Regions from separate parts of the Thalassotalea hakodatensis genome, predicted to be linked through region 1. Evidence: predicted binding sites of a transcription regulator. Region 1 holds the regulator's gene; the other holds the start of a gene.
What was found. Region 1 encodes sigma-54, which starts transcription at its own class of promoters, with help from an activator protein. Its sites were predicted from a motif close to GTTGGCACGNNNNTNGNNT; they were not measured.

Region 1 (5,285 bases):
TTGGCGCGAGCAGCAATGGGTTCAAGTAATTTCTTTTCTAAAGTCATCGCTTGGTCGAGTGCGATGTTCTGGCGAATGAGCGGATGCAAACGACGTGTTTCGCTAAACCGTCTAATAAGATCGCCGTCATCAGCGTCTAAATACACAATAGAAAGCTCTACTGCACTAGGTAAATAATCGAGTATTTCTGGTACATCTGTTGGTTCAGCAGGTAAGTTCCTAACGTCTAGGCTTACAGCAACTGTTTCGTAGTCATTAATAACCGTATGGGTCAATGCCGGTAATAAATTTACAGGAATATTATCTACACAATAATAACCTAAATCTTCTAACACGCGCAAAGCGACTGTTTTACCTGAGCCGGAGCGGCCACTTACTATCGTAAGTTTCATTGATGAAATCCTAGGTTATTGGGCAGTAGATTTTAGTAATTGAAATAATTCGTGGTTGTTGTCGCATTTGCGTACTTGCTTACACACGCTTTTATCGCTGAATACTTTGGCAATACTTTGTAGCGTTGATAAATGTTGTTGGCACTTAGCTTCCGGTACAAATAAGGCGATAAAAATATCTACAGGCCGATTATCAATGGCGTCAAATTCTATCGGGGTTTCTGCTGTAGCGATAACAATCATGACTTTATCTGTTGATGTTAGCCGACCGTGTGGAATAGCAATACCATTACCGATACCGGTAGAGCCCATTTTCTCTCTTAACATTAAGCTTTCAAGTAAATTATAAGTGGTGACTTGATCGTTGGTATCAGCAGCTTTACTGCATAAAAGTTCAAGAATACGTTTTTTGCTGGTAGCTTGGACTGCACACAGTGTGCAGTCCTCTTTGATGATATCGATAAAATTCATAGTGGATTTTGTGATCAACAAACTAATGTTGATTAATTTTTCCCTTGTATTTGAGGATCTGTTTATCGAGCTTATTGACGAGTGAATCTATTGATGTGTACATATCATTATTTTCCGCTTTAGCATGCACTTCAGTGCCACTTAGGTGTACGGTTGCTTCAGCAATTTGACTCAGTTTCTCAACCGTTAACACAACATAAACATTGTTAATGTGATCGAAGTGCCGCTCTAGCTTTGCAAACTTTTTATTGACGCTATCGCGCATAGGTTCAGTAATTTCAACATGATGTCCGGCAAGGTTAATTTGCATAAGCGTTATCCTTTTACTAGAGAGTTAAAGTAAACTTTTACGTTGGTTAGACGGTGGAATATTTAACGATTCTCGATATTTAGCAATCGTCCGTCTAGCAACATTGATACCCTGTTCAGCCAATAGTTCTGCCATTTTGCTATCACTCAGTGGCTTAGCAGGCACTTCTGCAGCAACGAGCTTTTTAATTAAAGCGCGAATCGCTGTTGAAGAACATTCTCCGCCATTTTCTGTACTTACATGACTAGAGAAAAAATATTTAAGTTCAAAAATACCACGCGGTGTATGCATGTATTTTTGCGTGGTCACTCGTGAAATGGTCGATTCATGCATGTCTACAGCTTCAGCAATGTCGTTTAACACCATTGGACGCATGGCTTCTGGGCCGTGTTCAAAGAATCCTTGTTGACGTTGCACAATACAGTTAGACACTTTTAATAAGGTGTCGTTTCGACTTTCTAAACTTTTGATAAACCATTTAGCTTCTTGTAAGTTTGATCGAATAAACTGACTGTCATTCGTGTTTTTCATCGAGCGAGCCATTGAAGCGTATTGTTGATTTACTGAAAGCCTTGGTGCAGTATCTGGGTTTAATTCTACGATCCAACGACCATTTTTCTTTTCGACTGATACATCAGGTACCACATATTGATCTTCACCTTGGATCACAGAATCACCAGGGCGAGGATCTAAAGATTGAATTAAGCGGATCACTTCACGTAATTGATCTTCTTTGAGTTTTGCTTTCCGCATGATTTGTCGATAATCACGGTTACCGAGTAAATCAATGTACTCATTGATCACGAGTTTACTTTCATTTAACCATGGTGTGTCTTTATCAAATTGGTTCAGTTGAATAGTTAAGCATTCAGCAATTGATCGAGCACCTACGCCTACGGGGTCAAAAACATTAATTCGCTTTAATACTGCTTCGACTTCATCAAGTTCAACGTCTTCAACACCAACTGATTCTAAAATTTCTTCTGTGGTGACGCGTAAATAGCCAGCATCGTCAATGGCGTCGATGATTGCCATGGCTATAGCTTCGTCTGTTTCACTGAACGGGGTTAGCTTCATTTGCCAGCGTAGGTGATCTTGGATGGAATCGGTGGTTTCGCCTTGGTAAACGTAATCGTCAGAGATAGGTGCTGCGCCGGTATTTGATACGCCAGCACTGTAACTTTCATCCCATGTTGTATCGATATTCAGTTCTTCAGGGATATCTGATTTATCCATTGCTTCGGTGGTACTAATTTCGTCTACCGTTGGGGTAGAGTCTTCTGAACCATCGTTATTGTTTGGTTTCTCGTCATTAGTGTTTGCGGAAAAAGCTTCTTCTAAACGATCAGGTTGGTTGTCTTCTACAGACGATGATGATTCGTCAACCTCAAGCAAAGGGTTGCTTTCTAGTGCTTCTTGAATTTCTTGTTGTAAATCCAACGTGGACAACTGCAATAACTTGATCGCCTGCTGGAGTTGCGGCGTCATTGTGAGTTGTTGTCCGATACGTAGTTGCAGACTTGGGCGCATTAATTACTTCTTATCCTTTCAAGTAAATCTTATATTTTTGCTAAAGCATATTATAACTATAACGTGAATTGTTCACCAAGATATACATCTCTGACTTGTTGATTCGCTAGGATTTGATCTGCATCACCTTGGGCAATGAGTTCGCCATGGCTTACAATGTAAGCATGTTCACACACATCAAGTGTTTCTCTAACGTTATGATCGGTTATTAATATGCCGATGCCTTTATTTTTTAAGTGTAGAATAATTTTTTTTATATCACCTACAGAAATTGGATCAACACCCGCAAAAGGCTCATCTAACAGAATAAACTTAGGGTCAGCTGCTAGTGCTCTGGCAATTTCTACTCGACGACGTTCACCACCAGATAAACTCATACCTAAATTTTCGGTAATATGTCCAATGTTAAATTCTTCTACTAAATGTTCTAGTTTTTCTTCTCGTTCTATTTCTGTTAGTTCTTTTCTCGTTTGTAAAATCGCCATAATATTTTCATATACAGTCAATTTTCGAAAAATAGACGCTTCTTGTGGAAGATAGCCAATACCTCTGCGTGCTCGTTCGTGCATTGGTAGCAAAGTGATATCTTCGTCATTTAACGTAATGCTGCCGTTATCTTGGGTAACCAAGCCTACTATCATATAAAATGAGGTGGTTTTTCCTGCACCATTTGGCCCTAACAAACCAACGATTTGGCCAGCATTTACTTCTAAGCCAACATTTTTAACTACCATACGCCCTTTATAGGATTTAGCCAAGTGAGTAGCATTTAATTTCGCATTGTTCATGGATTTTTTTCTTCTAATTGCTTTGGCTGTAATACGGTTTTAACGCGTTGATCATTCTCGCTTTTAGCAAGTACTTGTTCAGTTAAGAAATTATAGGTAATCACACTACCGTTTACTTTACTGCCTTCTTGACGTAATTCGGCATTACCGGAAATGGTCACTGTGTTTTTGGCTGGCTCATATTTTATTTCATCAGCTTGTAGGTAAATGTGTGTTCCATCTTCTAGCGTTTGTTTAAACGTGGCGGGTTTACCTTGGGCAATATAAGTTTTTGTATCCGTTTCTGTTGCCGTAATAACTTGAACAAGATCAGCGTTGATCACTAATGAACCTTGCTTAATTACAACATTGTCAATATAACTGAAAATTTTATTTTTAAGATCAGCAGCTTGTCGAGAAGCATCAATGCTAATTTCTTGCTGTAAGTCAATTTTGGCAGCGTTAACATTGAACACAGTGCTAACACTCATGCTTAATAATAAAAGACTAATGTGCAGACGGTTGATAAATAGTTTGTTCATGTTGTGTGAGTGTTACCTGTTTCGTGTTTAAGTCTATTATTAACCCTGTGCCTTGCATAGCAAAATCAACACCTTTTATTTCTATGCGATTTTCTGAGCTAATAATATTGGTATTTAAATCGAGTTCTAAATACTTTCCATGAATTTCTCTAATTAAACTTTTTTCATCCGTTGAAATTAATAATACGTTGTTTTCGAGTTTGACTCGATTGCTATTGTAAAGTGTGCCTTCATTAGCGCTTATTTTCCAAGGAACATCACTATCTTTTGGGTATAAGGTATATTTAGGGTACTCAAAGTATGTGACTGCTAATTCGTTGTAATGTTCCATTCGCCTTGCATCAATGCGATAGGTTAAGCTTCCTAGTAACGAAAAAGCCTCACTTTTAAGTGATTCGGCGATAAAGTCAGGCGTGATGTTATTCTCAACCACTTCAATGTCTTCTTTTTTCGTGTGATGCCATTCAAGCACACTGTATGCCGCAATAGCAAAAGCAAAAAATAAAAACGATAATACCTGAGTTCGGCTCATATACTTGCGCCTGTGGCATTGTGTAATGTGTTTTGACTTTGCATGAATAAGTCACAGGTTTCCCTAACTGCACCAAAGCCACCACGAGTAAACGTAGTATAGTCAGCGATAGACAGAATGCTTGGGTGCGCGTCACTCACCGCAATGCTTAAACCAACATGTTGCATACATTCATAGTCAGGCATATCATCACCTATATAGGCAACTTGTTTTGGCGTTAAGCTAAGATCTGCGATCATAGCCTTTAACGTTGGAAGTTTATTTTCTTGGCCTTGCACAATATGTTTGACCGTTAATGCTGTCATGCGGGTTTGAACAATATTTGATTGCCTCCCTGTGATCACGGCAACGTCAACCCCGCTGGCGCTAAGTGCTTTAATGCCATAACCATCTTTAGTGTGAAATGCTTTAAGCTCTTCACCATCATTACCGAGATAAATTCGTCCATCTGAAAACACACCATCAATATCACAGACAAAAAGTTTTATCTTTTTCGCTTTGTTGTATACCTCAGAGGTTACTTCACCGTATAAGGTTGAAATCATTACAGTACCCCTGAGGTTAGTAAATCATGCATATTCATTGCACCTATGGGTTTATTATGCTCATCAACGATAATTAAACCATTAATTTTTTTGTCTTCCATGATTTTTAATGCCTCTGCCGCAAGCATACTTTGTGGCGCTGTTGTCGGTGTTTTTGTCATTACCGAAGAAATATTATCTTGATGAATATCTATTT
Region 2 (5,285 bases), 330 kb from region 1:
GGTTTAGCAGGGTCTTCTTCAAGCATGCGACGTAATCGTGAAACTTGCACATCAATACTGCGCTCTAATGCAGAGTAATCTCTTCCACGAGCTAGATTCATTAATTTATCACGCGATAAAGGTTCACGCGGGTGGGTGATCAGCGCTTTTAGCACTGCAAATTCACCACTGGTAAGTGGCATATTAATATCGCCTTTACACATTTCACGTGTGGCAAGGTTGAGCGAATACTCACCAAACTCGACCACGTTTTCTTCTTGTGATGGCGCGCCTGGTGCTTCAGTAACTCTTCTTCTCAATACTGCTTTTATTCGCGCCAACAACTCTCGAGGATTAAAAGGTTTAGGCATATAATCATCAGCACCTAATTCTAGGCCAATAATGCGATCAACTTCGTCACCCTTAGCAGTAAGCATAACAATAGGAATATCATTATTCATTTGTCTTAAGCGACGACAAATTGATAAACCATCTTCACCTGGTAACATTAAATCAAGCACCAATAAATGAAAATTTTCACGCTCTAACAAACGATCCATTTGTTCTGCGTTAGCAGCACTACGCACCACAAAGCTTTGTTCCACTAAGTAACGCTCTAATAATGCGCGTAAACGCATGTCGTCGTCGACGACTAAAACCTTCGGTGTTTCTTGTCCCATACCCTCACCATTCTTATAATTTTTTAATTACAGCTACTATAAGCTATTCGTTGTAAATATGATAAAGGAAGTATGTGTCAATTTTCCTCGATTTGTTACAAATTATTAAACTTTTTTTATTAAGTAAGCCAAAGAGTTATTACAAAATGTTATTAGTTGATTAAATATCAAAATGATAAAAATATCATTCAAAAAATAAAACAAGTGACAACATTATTTCAACATACTGAAAAGATTATAGAATGTAGCTGTTTTCTTCCTTTGTTTGTCGTTTATGCCAACAATACGTTTATACTCAATGAAATAAATATTGACAACTTTTTGCGAAAACCAAAAGGTGTAACGGCAAGCATTGTTAGTACAGAATTGATTTGTCTGCAATACATACGCTTTGAAAGGCAATAACACGCTAATGTAATTTTAAATAAGTCAAATAGTTATATCATTAGTATGACTTGTATTGCTTTTGTAGATGTTTAATCTACGAGAAACAAGGTAGAATATAAACCATGAAAGTTTGGCGTCATGTTTTTAAAGCCCCACGTCGTGTTGTTTCCATCAAGCGACGGAAAAACACCTCACTATTGAAACGACAATTGGTGATGATTAAACTCGCCCTCGAACAAGAGAAGAAAGAAACCAAAGAAATGCTGTTTACGTATAAACGTTACACATTGCGTCAAGCATCTTCCGAGGAAATGAAAATTGCCAATAAACAATTTATTGATGTTTTAAAAGGCTTAGGTATAGGTGTTGTTGCCGTTTTACCGTTTGCGCCAATTACCATTCCTATTGTGATAAAATTAGGAAAGTGGTTTGGCGTTGATATTCTTCCCAGTTCGTTTAACGAACAGCATAATATTATTTCAGATAAGAAATCGCTTGATCAGTAACACAATGGGTAAACGATTTTTGTCGGTCTGATTTTGATAACTTCTCAATTGCCTGCTTAACTAATTTTTGTTTAACCTTCTTATCTTTTTCTGGCATACCTTTTAATTGCTCATCAAAACAACCAATTAAACCAAAATTAAGAGCAGTATCTGAATTAGGCAATTCACCAGCTAAACAATCCGATAACTTCAATGCAAGTTCGTCTCGACCCATTTTCGTAATCAACTGTTTAACACTGGGCTGGCTAGCATCTACATTACGCGCTTTATTGCAGCCAAAAAACATATCGGCCACAGCCACAACGGGTAACAGTTCTTCATGCTGTTGCTGAAATTTATCTTTTAACCATTTATCGTAATCTACTGCTGCTTCTTGCGCTACACTCATAAAAGAAACAACGCAATACAGTGAGAAAAAACTTAATGTTTTTACTTTCAAGTCAAGATCTCTCGTTAACCGCCCATTTCTAATAAGTGTACCCTAATTTCCGTGGTAATCTTAGTGCTTTATCCACATTTTCCGTAAAGAAATGTTATTTCATTGTTGGCCATGAAAAAATATCAATATACCCTTTACTTTCTATGGCTATTTTTTCACTTCACCCTGTAAATCTTTCACAGCACCCTCAAACAAAAATAAAATTTCAATATTAAAACAATAAGTTAGGAGTTGGCACAGTGTTCGCTTATTAGCATTTGAACATGTTAAATGAAATCAAGGAGAAATGATGAAATATTTATCAAGTGCTATATTAATTGCAACAACGTTAACAATGACATCTGCTGCAGCGAATGAAAATGATTGGAGTAAAGAAGCAAAAGATGCATGGATTGACGGTAAAACTGAAGCTGTACTCTTATTTAATGGCAATTTAGATTCATTCGATATCAACACCACCGTTAAAAAGGGTGAAGTTACCCTAACAGGTGAAGTTGAATCAGACGTTGAGCGTAAGCTTGCTGAAGAGCTTGTACACGGTGTTGATGGTGTAAAGGCTGTTAACAACGAACTTACAGTAATGAAGCCTGATAGAGACAACAGAAATGACTCGAAACAAAATGATAACGAAGTCGGTGCAATGGTTGATACCAAAATCGCAGTGGTATTGAAATCTCGTTATTTACTAGACTCTGATATCGATGGTACTGACATCAATGTAGACGTTGAAAACGGTCGTGTATCATTATCAGGTGAAGTTGACTCAACGTCTGAAAAACAATTAGTCATTCAAATGGCTAAGAATATTGATGATGTAGTTGAAGTATCAGAAGACTTAACGATTATTACCGCTTCATAATACTTATTAATACTTAGTTTTTAGACAAATGTGTAGCAAAGAAGTAGTTGTTTTGATTTTATATTCTTGAGAAATAATTATATGCCGTCATCTACTTCTTTCGCTAGTTTCCCGACGTTTAAAACCTTTTATTACTCGCTGTAAATGTATTGGCCTGGCAACTTCTGTCAGGTCTTTTTTTGAGGAAGTTTCATGCGACAATTAAATTATCTTTGGTTACCCGTGTTAGTCATTATCGGTTTATGGTTAGATAAGCCTATCATATCAGTGCTATTAATCTGGTGTGCTATGTCTATTGGCTTAGCGACACTTAACGACTCCGCAAGATACACAGCTTTCTGGCTCAAAAAAGAAACCAATAAGGTCCCATGGTGGTTTCGTTCGCTATTCTTTCCTTATTACGCATGGCAAAAAGGCGAGACATATATATGTACACGTAAAAACATCCGAAAAGAACCAATAAAAATTACATCTAACCTTTTTATATCACCAACGATTCATATGACGAAAGAAGCAATGGAAAAACACAACATTGATGCCATGCTAGATCTTTCTAACCCTTTAAACGTCACATCTTGGTTTAATAAAGATGAAAACATTGATTATTTATCAATCTCATTTACCCACCTTAAGCAAAATGATTTGCTCAGATCATTGCGATGGCTGCACAAGCAAATTACTCAACAGAAAAACTGTCTTATCTATTGTGATGACAACAGCGCAGCAGTAGTGCTTTCTGCATACTTTTTAGCAACAAATAAAGTTAAATTTTCTGCGCTAGCGATGAAAGAGTTCAAAAAACAATACCCATCCTTAAAATTAACAGAACAACAAACACAATGGCTTGATCAACTATCAAGAAATAAAAGCTTAGCCTTAAAACAAAAAGCTTGGCTTATTGCCAACCCCGTAGCAGGACGAGGTAGTTGGCCAGAAGTTAAGCCAGATATCGTAGAACAGTTGTCGCCATTTTTCGACTTACACATACATGAAACAACAAAAGAAAAAAGCGCCGAATCAATAGCCAAACAAGCGATAACAGAGTCTGTAGATTTGCTGATTGCTGGCGGTGGTGATGGTACTATTAAAGAGGTTGCTACAATTGCGATAGAGCATAATACCAGTATAGCGTTAATGCCTTTAGGCACTGCAAATTCATTAGTCCATGCTCTTCAAGGCAGCGTTGCTAAATTATCGCCAATTTCTAACGCCTGTAAACATATAATTGAAGGTGTTGATACGTCGATTGACACAGGTAAATGTAACAACGAAACCTTTTTATTATTATGTGGTTTAGGGATTGAACATCAAATGGTGTCGGCAGCAGATAGAAATAAAAAGAATGACAGCGGTGCACTAGCTTATTTACAAGGATTTACTGAGTCCGTTATCGATCACCAAGCAAAAGGTTTAACCGTAACAATCGATGAACAACCGGCAAAAACAGTATCAATAGCGAGCCTTGTTGTAGCAAATGCGGCACCATTTACGACTATGTTAGCTCAGGGTAATGGCGCACCAAACTTTGCCGACGGAAAGCTTGATTTAACGTGGATAAACGCCCTGCCAGATAACGCAATACCACTGGCGAGTTTAGCGGATTTAGCACAGTCGACTTTTACTGCTACTCACATTGGAGATAACGTGCAACACAGCCAAGGTAAACAAGTAATCATTACCGCTGATGAGCCTATCGACTATATTATTGATGGTGAAACACGACAAGCATCAGCGCTTGATATTTATATTAAACCGCAAGCCCTATCCATAGTAATGTGTGCTGATGAATAGTATGAGTGCTTGCTATTCATCATATTTTTCAAGCTTGTTGTACAAGGTTTTAACACTAATATCTAATAGCTTCGCGGTATCACTTTTATTACCATGTTGCTCTTCTAATGTATTTAAAATAGCTTGTTTTTCCACTTCAGCAAGTGGAATACCTGTGGGTACAGATTGATCATTCACTTCATCATTTAGTGGGTCTTCAAGGATAATGTGTTCACCATCAATCACATCGATTGACATGATATAAGCACGTTCAACAGCGTGCTTTAATTCTCGAACATTGCCTGGCCAATGATAATCGCTTATTTTTGCTATTGCGGTATCAGAAATTTTTTTACCAAATCCTGCACTGGCATTTTTATAGGCCAAAAAATGCTTTGCTAAACCCTCAACATCACCGCCTCTACTTCTTAAAGGTGGTACATGTAATAAAAATTGCGCTAAACGAAAATAGAGATCTTCTCTGAACACTCCAAGATTAACTGATTGCGCTAAATCTCGGTTAGTCGCGGCAATAATGCGTACATTAGAGTTTAACACTTTGTTACTACCAACAGGGCTATAATCTCCTGTTTCTAATACGCGTAACAACTGAACTTGTAACTCTTCTGGCATTTCAGTCACTTCGTCAAGAAATAACGTGCCAC

Region 2: the regulator sigma-54 is predicted to act here: its motif matches at 2,222-2,240, upstream of QUE72_RS01350 (BON domain-containing protein).

What each region holds. Positions count from the first base shown of each region.
Region 1 is NZ_AP027365.1:652,542-657,826, forward strand. Features, by position in the region: gene rapZ (RNase adapter RapZ) at 1-392, opposite strand, end outside; gene ptsN (PTS IIA-like nitrogen regulatory protein PtsN) at 408-863, opposite strand; gene hpf (ribosome hibernation promoting factor) at 886-1,173, opposite strand; gene QUE72_RS02785 (RNA polymerase factor sigma-54) at 1,198-2,703, opposite strand; gene lptB (LPS export ABC transporter ATP-binding protein) at 2,760-3,491, opposite strand; gene lptA (lipopolysaccharide transport periplasmic protein LptA) at 3,488-4,012, opposite strand; gene lptC (LPS export ABC transporter periplasmic protein LptC) at 3,978-4,544, opposite strand; gene kdsC (3-deoxy-manno-octulosonate-8-phosphatase KdsC) at 4,541-5,089, opposite strand; gene QUE72_RS02810 (KpsF/GutQ family sugar-phosphate isomerase) at 5,089-5,285, opposite strand, start outside.
Region 2 is NZ_AP027365.1:325,362-330,646, reverse strand. Features, by position in the region: gene ompR (osmolarity response regulator transcription factor OmpR) at 1-659, opposite strand, end outside; gene QUE72_RS01360 (hypothetical protein) at 1,169-1,552, shown strand; gene QUE72_RS01355 (hypothetical protein) at 1,521-1,940, opposite strand; gene QUE72_RS01350 (BON domain-containing protein) at 2,278-2,850, shown strand; gene QUE72_RS01345 (diacylglycerol kinase family protein) at 3,043-4,641, shown strand; gene QUE72_RS01340 (sigma-54 interaction domain-containing protein) at 4,654-5,285, opposite strand, start outside.